2 regions of the Streptomyces millisiae genome follow, and region 1 is predicted to be linked to the other one. Evidence: riboswitches for the same ligand, from Rfam matches in the RefSeq annotation. Region 1 holds a riboswitch; the other holds the start of a gene.

Region 1 (5,000 bases):
CAGCAGGACTGGGGGCGCCTTGTGGCTGCGGGACCGCCCTTGAGACGCACACTCCTGGTGACGGCCCTGCATACAGGCTGGTCAGCGACCCGTCCCTCATGGATCTCCCAGGGACTTCTCCAAGACTTTCCGCTGGGTAAGCCAGGAAGGGCTAGACAGAGGTGAAAGAGCCATTCCAGCAGGTCGGAGGCGGCCCGGTCAGCACTCCACCACGTTGACCGCGAGCCCGCCGCGGGCCGTCTCCTTGTACTTGACGCTCATGTCGGCGCCGGTCTGTTTCATCGTGCGGATGGCCTTGTCGAGTGAGACATGGTGGCGGCCGTCGCCGCGCAGCGCCATGCGGGCGGCGGTGATGGCCTTGACGGCCGCCATGCCGTTGCGCTCGATGCACGGGATCTGCACCAGGCCGCCCACGGGGTCGCAGGTGAGGCCGAGGTTGTGCTCGATGCCGATCTCGGCCGCGTTCTCCACCTGTTCCGGGGTGCCGCCGAGCACCTCGGTGAGCGCGGCGGCGGCCATCGAGCAGGCCGAGCCCACCTCGCCCTGGCAGCCGACCTCGGCGCCCGAGATGGAGGCGTTCTCCTTGAACAGCATGCCCACCGCGCCGGCCGCGAGGAGGAAGCGGACGACGCCCTCCTCGTCGGCGCCCGGCACGAAGTCCATGTAGTACATCAGCACCGCCGGGATGATGCCGGCCGCGCCGTTGGTGGGCGCGGTCACCACCCGGCCGCCGGCCGCGTTCTCCTCGTTGACCGCCATCGCGTAGAGCGTCACCCACTCCAGCGCGGCGTCGGCCGGGTTGCCCTCGGCGCGCAGCCGGCGGGCCGAGGTGGCGGCCCGGCGGCGGACCCTGAGCCCGCCGGGGAGTATCCCCTCGCGGTCCAGGCCGCGCGCCACGCAGGCCCGCATCACCGCCCAGATCCGCAGCAGTTCGGCCCGCACCTCGGCCTCGCTCCGCCAGGCCGTCTCGTTGCGCAGCATCAGCGCGGAGACGGAGAGGCCGGTCTCCCGGGTGAGCCGCAGCAGCTCGTCGCCGGTGCGGAAGGGGTGGGGGAGGCGGGTGTCGTCGAGCCGGATCCGGTCGGCGCCGATCGCCTCCTCGTCGACGACGAAGCCGCCGCCGACCGAGTAGTAGGTCCTGGTGAGCAGCGGCTCACCGGCGGCGTCCGCGGCGGCCAGCCGCATGCCGTTGGCGTGGTACGGCAGCGCCTCGCGCCGGTGCAGCACCAGGTCGGCGTCGGGGTCGAACGGGATCGGGTGGGCGTCGCCGATCTCCGCGGCCAGCAGCCGCAGCCGGCCGCTGGCCCGGATCCTGGCCACCTCCTCGTCGGCCCGGTCCACGTCCACCGTGTCGGGGGCGTGGCCCTCCAGGCCGAGCAGCACGGCCTTGGGCGTGCCGTGGCCGTGCCCGGTGGCGCCGAGCGAGCCGAACAGCTCGGCCCGCACGGCGGCCGTGTGCGCCAGCAGCCCCTCGTTCTTCAGGCGCCGGGCGAACATCCGCGCGGCCCGCATCGGGCCGACGGTATGCGAGCTCGACGGGCCGATGCCGACGGAGAACAGGTCGAAGACGGAGAGGGCCATGGCCTGGGGCGCCCGGTCGTCGATCAGCCGTTGGTGAGGGCGTCGTACTCGGCGGCCGACATCAGCCCCGCGGGCTCCGCCGACTCGTCGACCCTGACCCGGAACAGCCAACCGTCCCCGAACGGCTCCGTGTTCACCAGCGACGGGTCCTCGACGACGGCCTGGTTGGCCTCGGTGATCTCGCCGCTGACGGGGGAGTACAGCTCGCTGACCGACTTGGTCGACTCCAACTCGCCGCAGGACTCGCCGGCGGTGACGGTGTCGCCGACGGCCGGCAGCTGGACGAAGACCACGTCGCCGAGCGCGTCCGCCGCGAACCGGGTGATGCCGACCGTCGCCACGCCGTCCTCGACGGCCGAAAGCCACTCGTGCTCCTGGCTGTAACGGAGCTGCTCAGGGTTGTCGCTCATGAGGGGATTCTCCCGGATCAGGGTGGTTGGTGGTACGAATGGCTGGCTACTTCTGGCGCCGGTAGAACGGCAGCGCGACGACGTCGCACGGCTCGTGCGTCCCCCGGACGTCGACGGCGACCCCTTCGGTGCCCGGGGCGGCGTGCGCCGCGTCCACGTAGGCCATGGCGATGGGCCGGCCCAGCGTCGGCGAGGGGGCGCCCGAGGTGACCTCGCCGATCACCGTGCCGTCCGCCGCCACCACCGGGTACCCGGCGCGCGGCACCCGCCGGCCCCGGGCGACGAGGCCGACCAGGACGCGCGGCGGCTGCCGCTCGGCCCGCTCGGCCGCGGCGGCCAGCGCCTCGCGGCCGACGAAGCCGCCCGGCTTGCCGAGCTTGACCACCCGGCCGAGGCCGGCGTCGAACGGGGTGGTGTCGGTGGTCAGCTCGTGGCCGTAGAGCGGCATGCCGGCCTCCAGGCGCAGCGTGTCGCGGCAGGCGAGGCCGCAGGGCACCAGACCGTCCGCCGCGCCGGCGTCGGTCAGCGCCCGCCACAGCGTTTCGGCGTCCTCGGGGGCGCAGAACAGCTCGAAGCCGTCCTCGCCGGTGTAGCCGGTGCGGGCGATCATCGCCGGCCGGCCGGCGACCGTGCCGGGCAGGCCCGCGTAGTAGCGGAGGGACGCCAGGTCGGCGTCGGTGAGCCGGCCGAGGACGGCGGGGGAGGCGGGGCCCTGGACGGCGATCAGCGCGTACCGCTCGCGGTCGTCGCGGACCGTGGCGTCGAAACCGGCCCGCCGCTCGGTGAGCGCCGTCAGCACCGGGTCGGTGTTGGCCGCGTTGGCCACGACCAGGAACTCCTCAGCGCCGAGGCGGTAGACGATCAGGTCGTCGAGGATGCCGCCGCGCTCGTCGCAGATCATGGTGTAGCGGGCCCGGCCGACGGCCAGCGCGGAGGGCTCGCCGACCAGCGCGTGGTCGAGCAGCGCGCCCGCCGCGGGCCCGGTCACGGTGATCTCGCCCATGTGTGAGAGGTCGAAGAGGCCCGCGGCGGTGCGCACCGCCTGGTGCTCGGCGCGCTCGCTGCCGTAGCGCAGCGGCATCCGCCAGCCGGCGAAGTCGGTCATGACCGCGCCGAGCGCGGTGTGCGTGGCGTCGAGCGGGGTGGTGCGGGACATGGGCGTGGGCTCCAGGTGCTCCGGGGGCGAGGGGCCGGTGTACGGCGGACAGAGCCGACCGCCGTGGCCCTCCCCATCTGTCATCGGCACCTGAGAGGTTCGCCGGGCGCCCGGGCGGGCGGAGCGGCTTGCACCGTGGGTGGGGCCGGCCCCGAGGGGCTGGCCCGCTTTTCAGATTCGCCTTCCGCGTGCGGTATCGGGGCCTGAGAGATTCAAGGGAGGACTTGCTCCTTCGGCGCCCCGGAACGCCGGGGACTCTCCCGCGCGCGGTCGAACGGCCAGTATGCGGTTGTGCGGACATCATCGCACGAACCGTCGCCGGCGGCCCGGTCGCCGGGGCGCTCGGCCCAACGGCCGTGCCCGGCAGCCGTTATGGTGCCTCTCGACGCTCGCGAGTGGATCGTGATCTGAGCGGATGGTGGGCTGAAACGATGAACATGGCAAGGCAGGGTCCCGGCTATGGCGGCGGCTGGCCGGGCAACGAGCTCGAGGAGACGCTGGCGGCGGCCCTCGGCGTGGCCGACGCCGGCCCGCGGCTGCTGAAGGTGCTGGCCCGCAGCGCCCTGTGGGTGCCGCTGCCCGAGGGCGGCGGCCGGGAGAGCCGCAGCCTCGACCTGCCGACCATCGAGCTCAACGGCGGGGTGTTCGTGCCGGTCTTCAGCTCGGCCGAGCAACTGCACCTGGGGGGCGCCTCGCACCTGCCGTTCGCCGTCGCGCCGGCGTGGGAGTTCGCCCGCGGACTGCCGCCGCAGGTCGGCATCGCCGTGAACCCCGGCGGCACGGTCGGCGTGCCGGTGCCGCCGGCCGTGGTCGCCGAGCTGTGCCGGGTGAACCCCGGCGAGCGGGCGCCCGGCGTGCCCTCCGGGGCGCGGATGCGGCTCTTCCAGCCCGACTGGCAGGAGGACCCGATCGACTTCCTGTCCGCCGTCTCCGGCGAGCTGACCGGCCTGGGCTTCGTGCGCACCGCGCGGCGCGGCCTGGCCAGCACCGAGGGCGGCTCGCCCTCGCTCTTCGTCGGCGTGGAGCTCGAGCACCTCGACGACGCCAGCCGGCTCGCCGTCCACGACGCGCTCGGCCGGGCGCTGGCCAGCAGGCCGGTGGCCTGGCCGGTGCAACTGGTGCTTCTTGATGCCGCCGAGGATCCCGTGGTGGACTGGCTCAGGGAGTGCGTGCAGCCGTTCTACACGCGGGACGCCTGACGCGCACCGCGCGGTCTCCCCGACGGTCGGCGCCCTGGCCGGCCGCCCGCGGCTGACGGCGCACCACGGCGTACGACGGCGCGCGACGGCGGCGTGAACCGCACGGGGAGGGGTGGGACCGGTGACCGGTGGCGAGGGCGTCGGAGCGGGCGTCGAGGAGCTGCTGCCCAGCATCGCCCCCGACCGCCTCGACGCGTACGAACGGCTGCTCGCGGCGCTGGCCGCCGGCGAGGTCTGGATGCTGCTGTGGCACGGCCGGTCGGGAGACCCCGAGGCCCAGTACGGCAGCATGGAGGTGGCCGGCCACGGCTACGCGCCGTGCGTCACCTCCGAGCGCGAGCTGCTCGCCAGCGGCTGGACCAGGGAGCACGAGGTGGTCGGCGGCCGGGACATCGCCGCCGCGCTCTACCCCGACCACTGGGGCCTGTGGCTCAACCCGCACGCCCCGGGCGGCGGCCTGGGCGTCCCCTGGCTCGACCTGCGCCGGATCGCCGGCGGCCTCGACCGGCTCCCGGCGGGACCGCTGCGCATCACCGAGCCGGCCGTCAGAGCCGACGGCTTCTACGCCGAGCTCGTCGCGCTCGCCGAGCGCACCCGGGTGCTGCGCAGCCTGCGCCGGGCCTGGGTGCGGCCCGCGGTGGGCCCGGCCTACCT
Region 2 (5,000 bases), on a different contig from region 1:
GTCGATCTCGGCGCGGATGGCGATCATCGCCTCGCAGAACCGGTCGAGTTCGGCCAGGTCCTCGCTCTCGGTGGGCTCGATCATCAGCGTGCCGGCTACCGGGAACGACATGGTCGGCGCGTGGAAGCCATGGTCGATGAGCCGCTTGGCGATGTCGTCCACGGTGACGCCGGTGGCCTTGGTCAGCGGCCGGACGTCGATGATGCACTCGTGCGCCACCAGGCCGCCCGGGCCCGTGTAGAGCACCGGGTAGTGCGGCTCCAGGCGCTTGGCGACGTAGTTGGCGCCGAGCACGGCGACCTGGGTGGCGCGGCGCAGCCCCTCGGCGCCCATCAGCCGCAGATAGGCCCAGGAGATCGGCAGGATGCCGGCGGAGCCCCAGGGGGCGGCCGCGATCGGGCCGATGCCGCCGCCCTCGGGCCCGGCGGCCGGCTGGAGCGGGTGGCCGGGGAGGTAGGGCGCCAGGTGGGCGCGGACGGCGACCGGACCGACGCCCGGGCCGCCGCCGCCGTGCGGGATGCAGAAGGTCTTGTGCAGGTTGAGGTGCGAGACGTCGGCGCCGAAGTGCCCCGGCTTGGCGAGGCCGACCAGCGCGTTGAGGTTGGCGCCGTCGACGTAGACCTGCCCACCGGCCTCGTGGACCGCGGCGCAGATGGCCGCGATGTCCTCCTCGAACACGCCGTGCGTGGACGGGTAGGTGACCATGAGCACGGCCAACTCGTCACGGTGCGCCTCGATCTTGGCCCGCAGGTCGGCCGCGTCCACGTCGCCGTTCTCGCCGGTGGCGACGACCACCACCCGCATGCCGGCCATCACGGCACTCGCCGCGTTGGTGCCGTGCGCCGAGGAGGGGATCAGGCAGACGGTGCGCCCGGGCTGGCCGTTGGCGCGGTGGTACGCGCGCACCGCGAGCAGTCCGGCCAACTCGCCCTGGGAGCCCGCGTTCGGCTGCAGCGAGACCCGGTCGTAACCGGTGATCTCGGCCAGCCGGTCCTCGAGCTCCCGGATCAGGGTCAGATAGCCGGCGGCCTGCTCGGCGGGCGCGAACGGGTGCAGTTCGGCGAACTCCGGCCAGGTGACGGGCTCCATCTCCGCGGTGGCGTTGAGCTTCATGGTGCAGGAGCCCAGCGGGATCATGCCGCGGTCGAGCGCGTAGTCGCGGTCGGCGAGCCGGCGCAGGTAGCGCAGCATCGCGGTCTCGGAGCGGTGCTCGTGGAAGACCGGGTGGGTGAGGTAGTCGTCCCCGCGCAGCAGCGCCTGCGGCAGGGCGTCCGGGGTGGTCGCGTCCAGCGACTCGATGTCCGTGGCGTCCGCGGGCACCCCGAAGGCGCCCCAGACGGCGGCCAGATCGGCCCGGGTCGTGGTCTCGTCGCAGGCGATGCCGAGGTGGTCGGCGTCGGTCTCGCGCAGGTTGACCCCGGCCGCGCGGGCGGCCGCCGCGATCTCGGCGGCCCGTCCCGGCACCCGGGCGGTGACCGTGTCGAAGAAGGCGTCGTGCGTGATCGCCACGCCGCCGGCGCGCAGCCCGGCGGCCAGCAGCGCGGCGTACCGGTGGGTGCGCCGGGCGATCGCGGCGAGCCCCTCGGGGCCGTGGTAGACCGCGTACATGCCGGCCATCACGGCCAGCAGCACCTGGGCGGTGCAGATGTTGCTGGTGGCCTTCTCGCGGCGGATGTGCTGCTCCCTGGTCTGGAGCGCGAGCCGGTAGGCGGGCCGGCCGTCCGCGTCCCGCGAGACGCCCACCAGACGGCCCGGCAGGCTGCGGGCGTAGGCGTCGCGGACGGCCATGTAGCCGGCGTGCGGACCGCCGAAGCCCATGGGCACGCCGAAACGCTGGCTGGTGCCGACGGCGATGTCGGCGCCCAGGTCGCCGGGCGAGGTGAGCAGGGTGAGGGCCAGCAGGTCGGCCGCGACGGTGACCACGGCGCCCAGCTGGTGCGCCCGTTCGATCAGCGCCCGGTGGTCGCGCACGGCGCCGGAGGCCCCCGGGTACTGGAGCAGCACGCCGAACACCCCGCGCTCGGCGAGCTCCGCCGGGATGCCGTCGTCGAGGTCGGCGACCACCACCTCGACGCCGGTGGGTTCCGCCCTGGTGCGCACGACGGCGACGGTCTGTGGCAGGCAGTCGGCGTCGACGAGGAAGACGCCGTCCCTGACCTTGCCGACCCGGCGGGCCAGGGCCATCGCCTCGGCGGCCGCGGTGCCCTCGTCGAGCAGCGAGGCGCCGGCCGTGGGCAGCCCGGTGAGGTCCGCGACGACGGTCTGGAAGTTGAGCAGCGCCTCGAGACGGCCCTGGGAGATCTCCGGCTGGTACGGCGTGTAGGCGGTGTACCAGGCCGGGTTCTCCAGGACGTTGCGGAGGATCACCGGCGGGGTGAAGGTGCCGTGGTAGCCGAGGCCGATCATCGAGCGCCGCACGCTGTTGCGCTCGGCCAGCGCGCGCAGCTCGGCGAGGACCTCGGCCTCGCTCCCGGCGTCCGGCAGGCGGAGCGCGCCGACGCTGCGGATGGCCTCGGGGACGGCGGCGGCGGTCAGCTCGTCCAGCGAGCCGAAGCCGACCTGGGCCAGCATCTTGGCCTGGTCGGCGGCGTCGGGACCGATGTGCCGGGCGGCGAACGGGGTGCCACGCTCGAGTTCGGTGAGCGGGGTGCGGGGGACGGTCATGGGTGGAGGCTCCTCCTGGTCGCGGCGACCTCGGGGGTTCGGGCGGCGCTGCCCGACCGGCCTCCCCCTCTGTCATCCGGCCGTGTCGCCCGGACCTGAGAGCTTCGCCCGGCACCTGCGTGCCCGGCTTGCACCGTCGGTGAGGACGACCGGGTCGCCCTGCTTTCCAGAGTGGTTTCGCTCGCGCGGTACGTGGGCCTGAGAGATTCCGGGGAGGATTTGCTCCTTCGGCGCCCGCCGTCCGCTCGACGGCGGGACTCTCCCGCGCGGGGTCGTCAACCGCCTTCGAGCCTACCAGCGGACGTCCTGGCCCGTACGTCCCGTGCGGCCGCCCGGCGCTCGACTGGCCGACCGCCGGTTTGTGCCCTTTCGTAGGAGGTGGCGTTCCCTTTCCGGATGGGTTCCGGAGGTGCGGGGAGCAGCGGGAGGAAGCATGCAGATCGACATCGACCCACGCAGCCTGATCGGCCGCAAGGCCTTCGACCGCGAAGGCACCAAGATCGGCACCGTGGACGAGGTCTACCTCGACGACGCGACCGGGGCTCCGGAGTGGGCGGCCGTGCGGACCGGGATCTTCAGCCGGGACGCGTTCGTCCCCCTGGAGCCGAGCGAGGTGGTCGGCGACACGTTGCGGGTGCCGTTCGACCGCTCGCTGATCAGGGACGCGCCCGACTTCGGGGTCGGCCGCCACCTCTCCCCCGAGCAGGAGTTGCAGCTCTACCACCACTACGGCCTCGACGTGCCGCAGGAGGACGGGACCTAGCGAGGCCCCCGGGCGGTGCCCGCCTCGGCGTCCGCGTCGGTGACCAGGGGCAACGGATCCGAGTGGGTGAGCTCCGGATCGTCGAGGCGAAACGTTCGAGCACGGCCGGGCGGTGAACCGGGGCGCTCGAAGCGGACCGTGACCCGGCCGACCCCGCTGCCCTGGATCCAGCCGGGACCGTGCCGGGCGTGGGTCACGTCGAGGCCCGGGAGCCAGCGCCGCTCGACCGGCTCCTCGGCGAGGGGCACCGCGGGCGCCCCCGCGGCCGGCTCCGCCGGGGTCGCCTGCGCGAACAGGTCCTCCTGGGTGAAGTCGGCCAGGCCGCTGACGCCCACGCCGAGCAGCCGCACGCCCTCCGTGGTGTCCACGCCCTCCAGCAGCCTCCCCGCCGCCTCCGCGATCACCACCGGGTCGTCCGTCGGGCCGCGCAACGTCTCGGAGCGGGTCAGGGTGGTGAAGTCGTACCGTCTGACCTTCAGCACCACGGTGCGGCCCGATCTGGCCGCCGAGCGCAGCCGCCCCACGCAACGCTCGGCGAGCCGCGCCACCTCGAACCTGATCCTGGCCCGGTCCGTGACGTCGGTGTCGAAGGTGTCCTCCACGGAGATGGACTTGGCGTCCCGGTCGGGCACCACGGCGCGGTCGTCCAGGCCGAGCGCCATCGCGTGCACCGCGTGGCCGTGTGCCCTGCCGAGCAGGCGCAGCAGCTCGGCCTCGCCCGCCTCGGCCGCGTCCCCGACGGTGGCGAGGCCGGCGCGGCGCAGCGTCTCCGCGGTGGCCGGGCCGACCCCCGGCAGGGTGCGCACCGGCATCGGGGCGAGCAGCTCCCGCTCGGTGCCCGGCTCGATCAGCAGCAGGCCGTCGGGCTTGGCCTGCTCGGAGGCGATCTTGGCGAGCATCTTGGAGCCAGCGAGGCCCACGGAGCCGGTGAGCCCGGTGGCGGCCCGGATCCGGGCGCGCAGCCCCTCGCCGGCGCGGCGGGCGGCGGCGGACGAGGTGGGCGGGGCGGGGCCGGCCGCCAGGTCGACGAAGGCCTCGTCCAGGCTCAGCGGCTCGACGAGCGGCGAGAGCTCGCCGAGCAGGGCCATGACGCGCTCGCTGATCTCCCGGTAGACGGCGAACCTGGGCACCAGGAAGGCCGCGTGCGGCGAGAGCCGGCGGGCCTGTCCCATCGGCATCGCCGAGTGCACCCCGAAGCGCCTGGCCTCGTAGGAGGCGGTGGCGACCACGCCGCGTGGGCCGAGGCCACCCACGATCACCGGTTTGCCCCGCAGGCTCGGCTTGGCCGCCTGCTCCACCGAGGCGTAGAAGGCGTCCATGTCGAGGTGCAGGATGCTGGGCTGGCCTCTCACGGTTCCGATGGTGCCGCAGGGCACCGACAGTCAGGGCCTGGCGGGCGGGTCAGGCGCGGTTGCGGCGGCGGGCGAGCTCGTCCCCCGGGTGCTCGGCCGGCACGGCCTCCCCGGTGTCCACCCGCTCGGCCTGCAGCTGGGCGAGCGCGCTCTCCACGTCCCCCCAGACGGCGCCCACCGCGATGCCGAAGACGCCCCGGCCGCCGCGCAGCAGCTCCGCC

What was found. Region 1 has a riboswitch for glycine ahead of gcvT (glycine cleavage system aminomethyltransferase GcvT). Riboswitches for the same ligand answer to the same signal wherever they lie in the genome.
Region 2: another riboswitch for glycine. It lies ahead of gcvP (aminomethyl-transferring glycine dehydrogenase); the one in region 1 lies ahead of gcvT (glycine cleavage system aminomethyltransferase GcvT).

What each region holds. Positions count from the first base shown of each region.
Region 1 covers NZ_JAVREM010000054.1:13,872-18,871, reverse strand. Annotated here, with positions in the region: gene RNC47_RS27525 (L-serine ammonia-lyase) at 199-1,581, opposite strand; gene gcvH (glycine cleavage system protein GcvH) at 1,605-1,991, opposite strand; gene gcvT (glycine cleavage system aminomethyltransferase GcvT) at 2,038-3,147, opposite strand; glycine riboswitch at 3,329-3,420, opposite strand; gene RNC47_RS27510 (enhanced serine sensitivity protein SseB) at 3,579-4,346, shown strand; gene RNC47_RS27505 (enhanced serine sensitivity protein SseB C-terminal domain-containing protein) at 4,468-5,000, shown strand, end outside.
Region 2 covers NZ_JAVREM010000001.1:139,179-144,178, reverse strand. Annotated here, with positions in the region: gene gcvP (aminomethyl-transferring glycine dehydrogenase) at 1-2,664, opposite strand, end outside; glycine riboswitch at 2,841-2,939, opposite strand; gene RNC47_RS00605 (PRC-barrel domain-containing protein) at 3,098-3,427, shown strand; gene RNC47_RS00600 (DNA polymerase IV) at 3,424-4,779, opposite strand; gene RNC47_RS00595 (MerR family transcriptional regulator) at 4,829-5,000, opposite strand, start outside.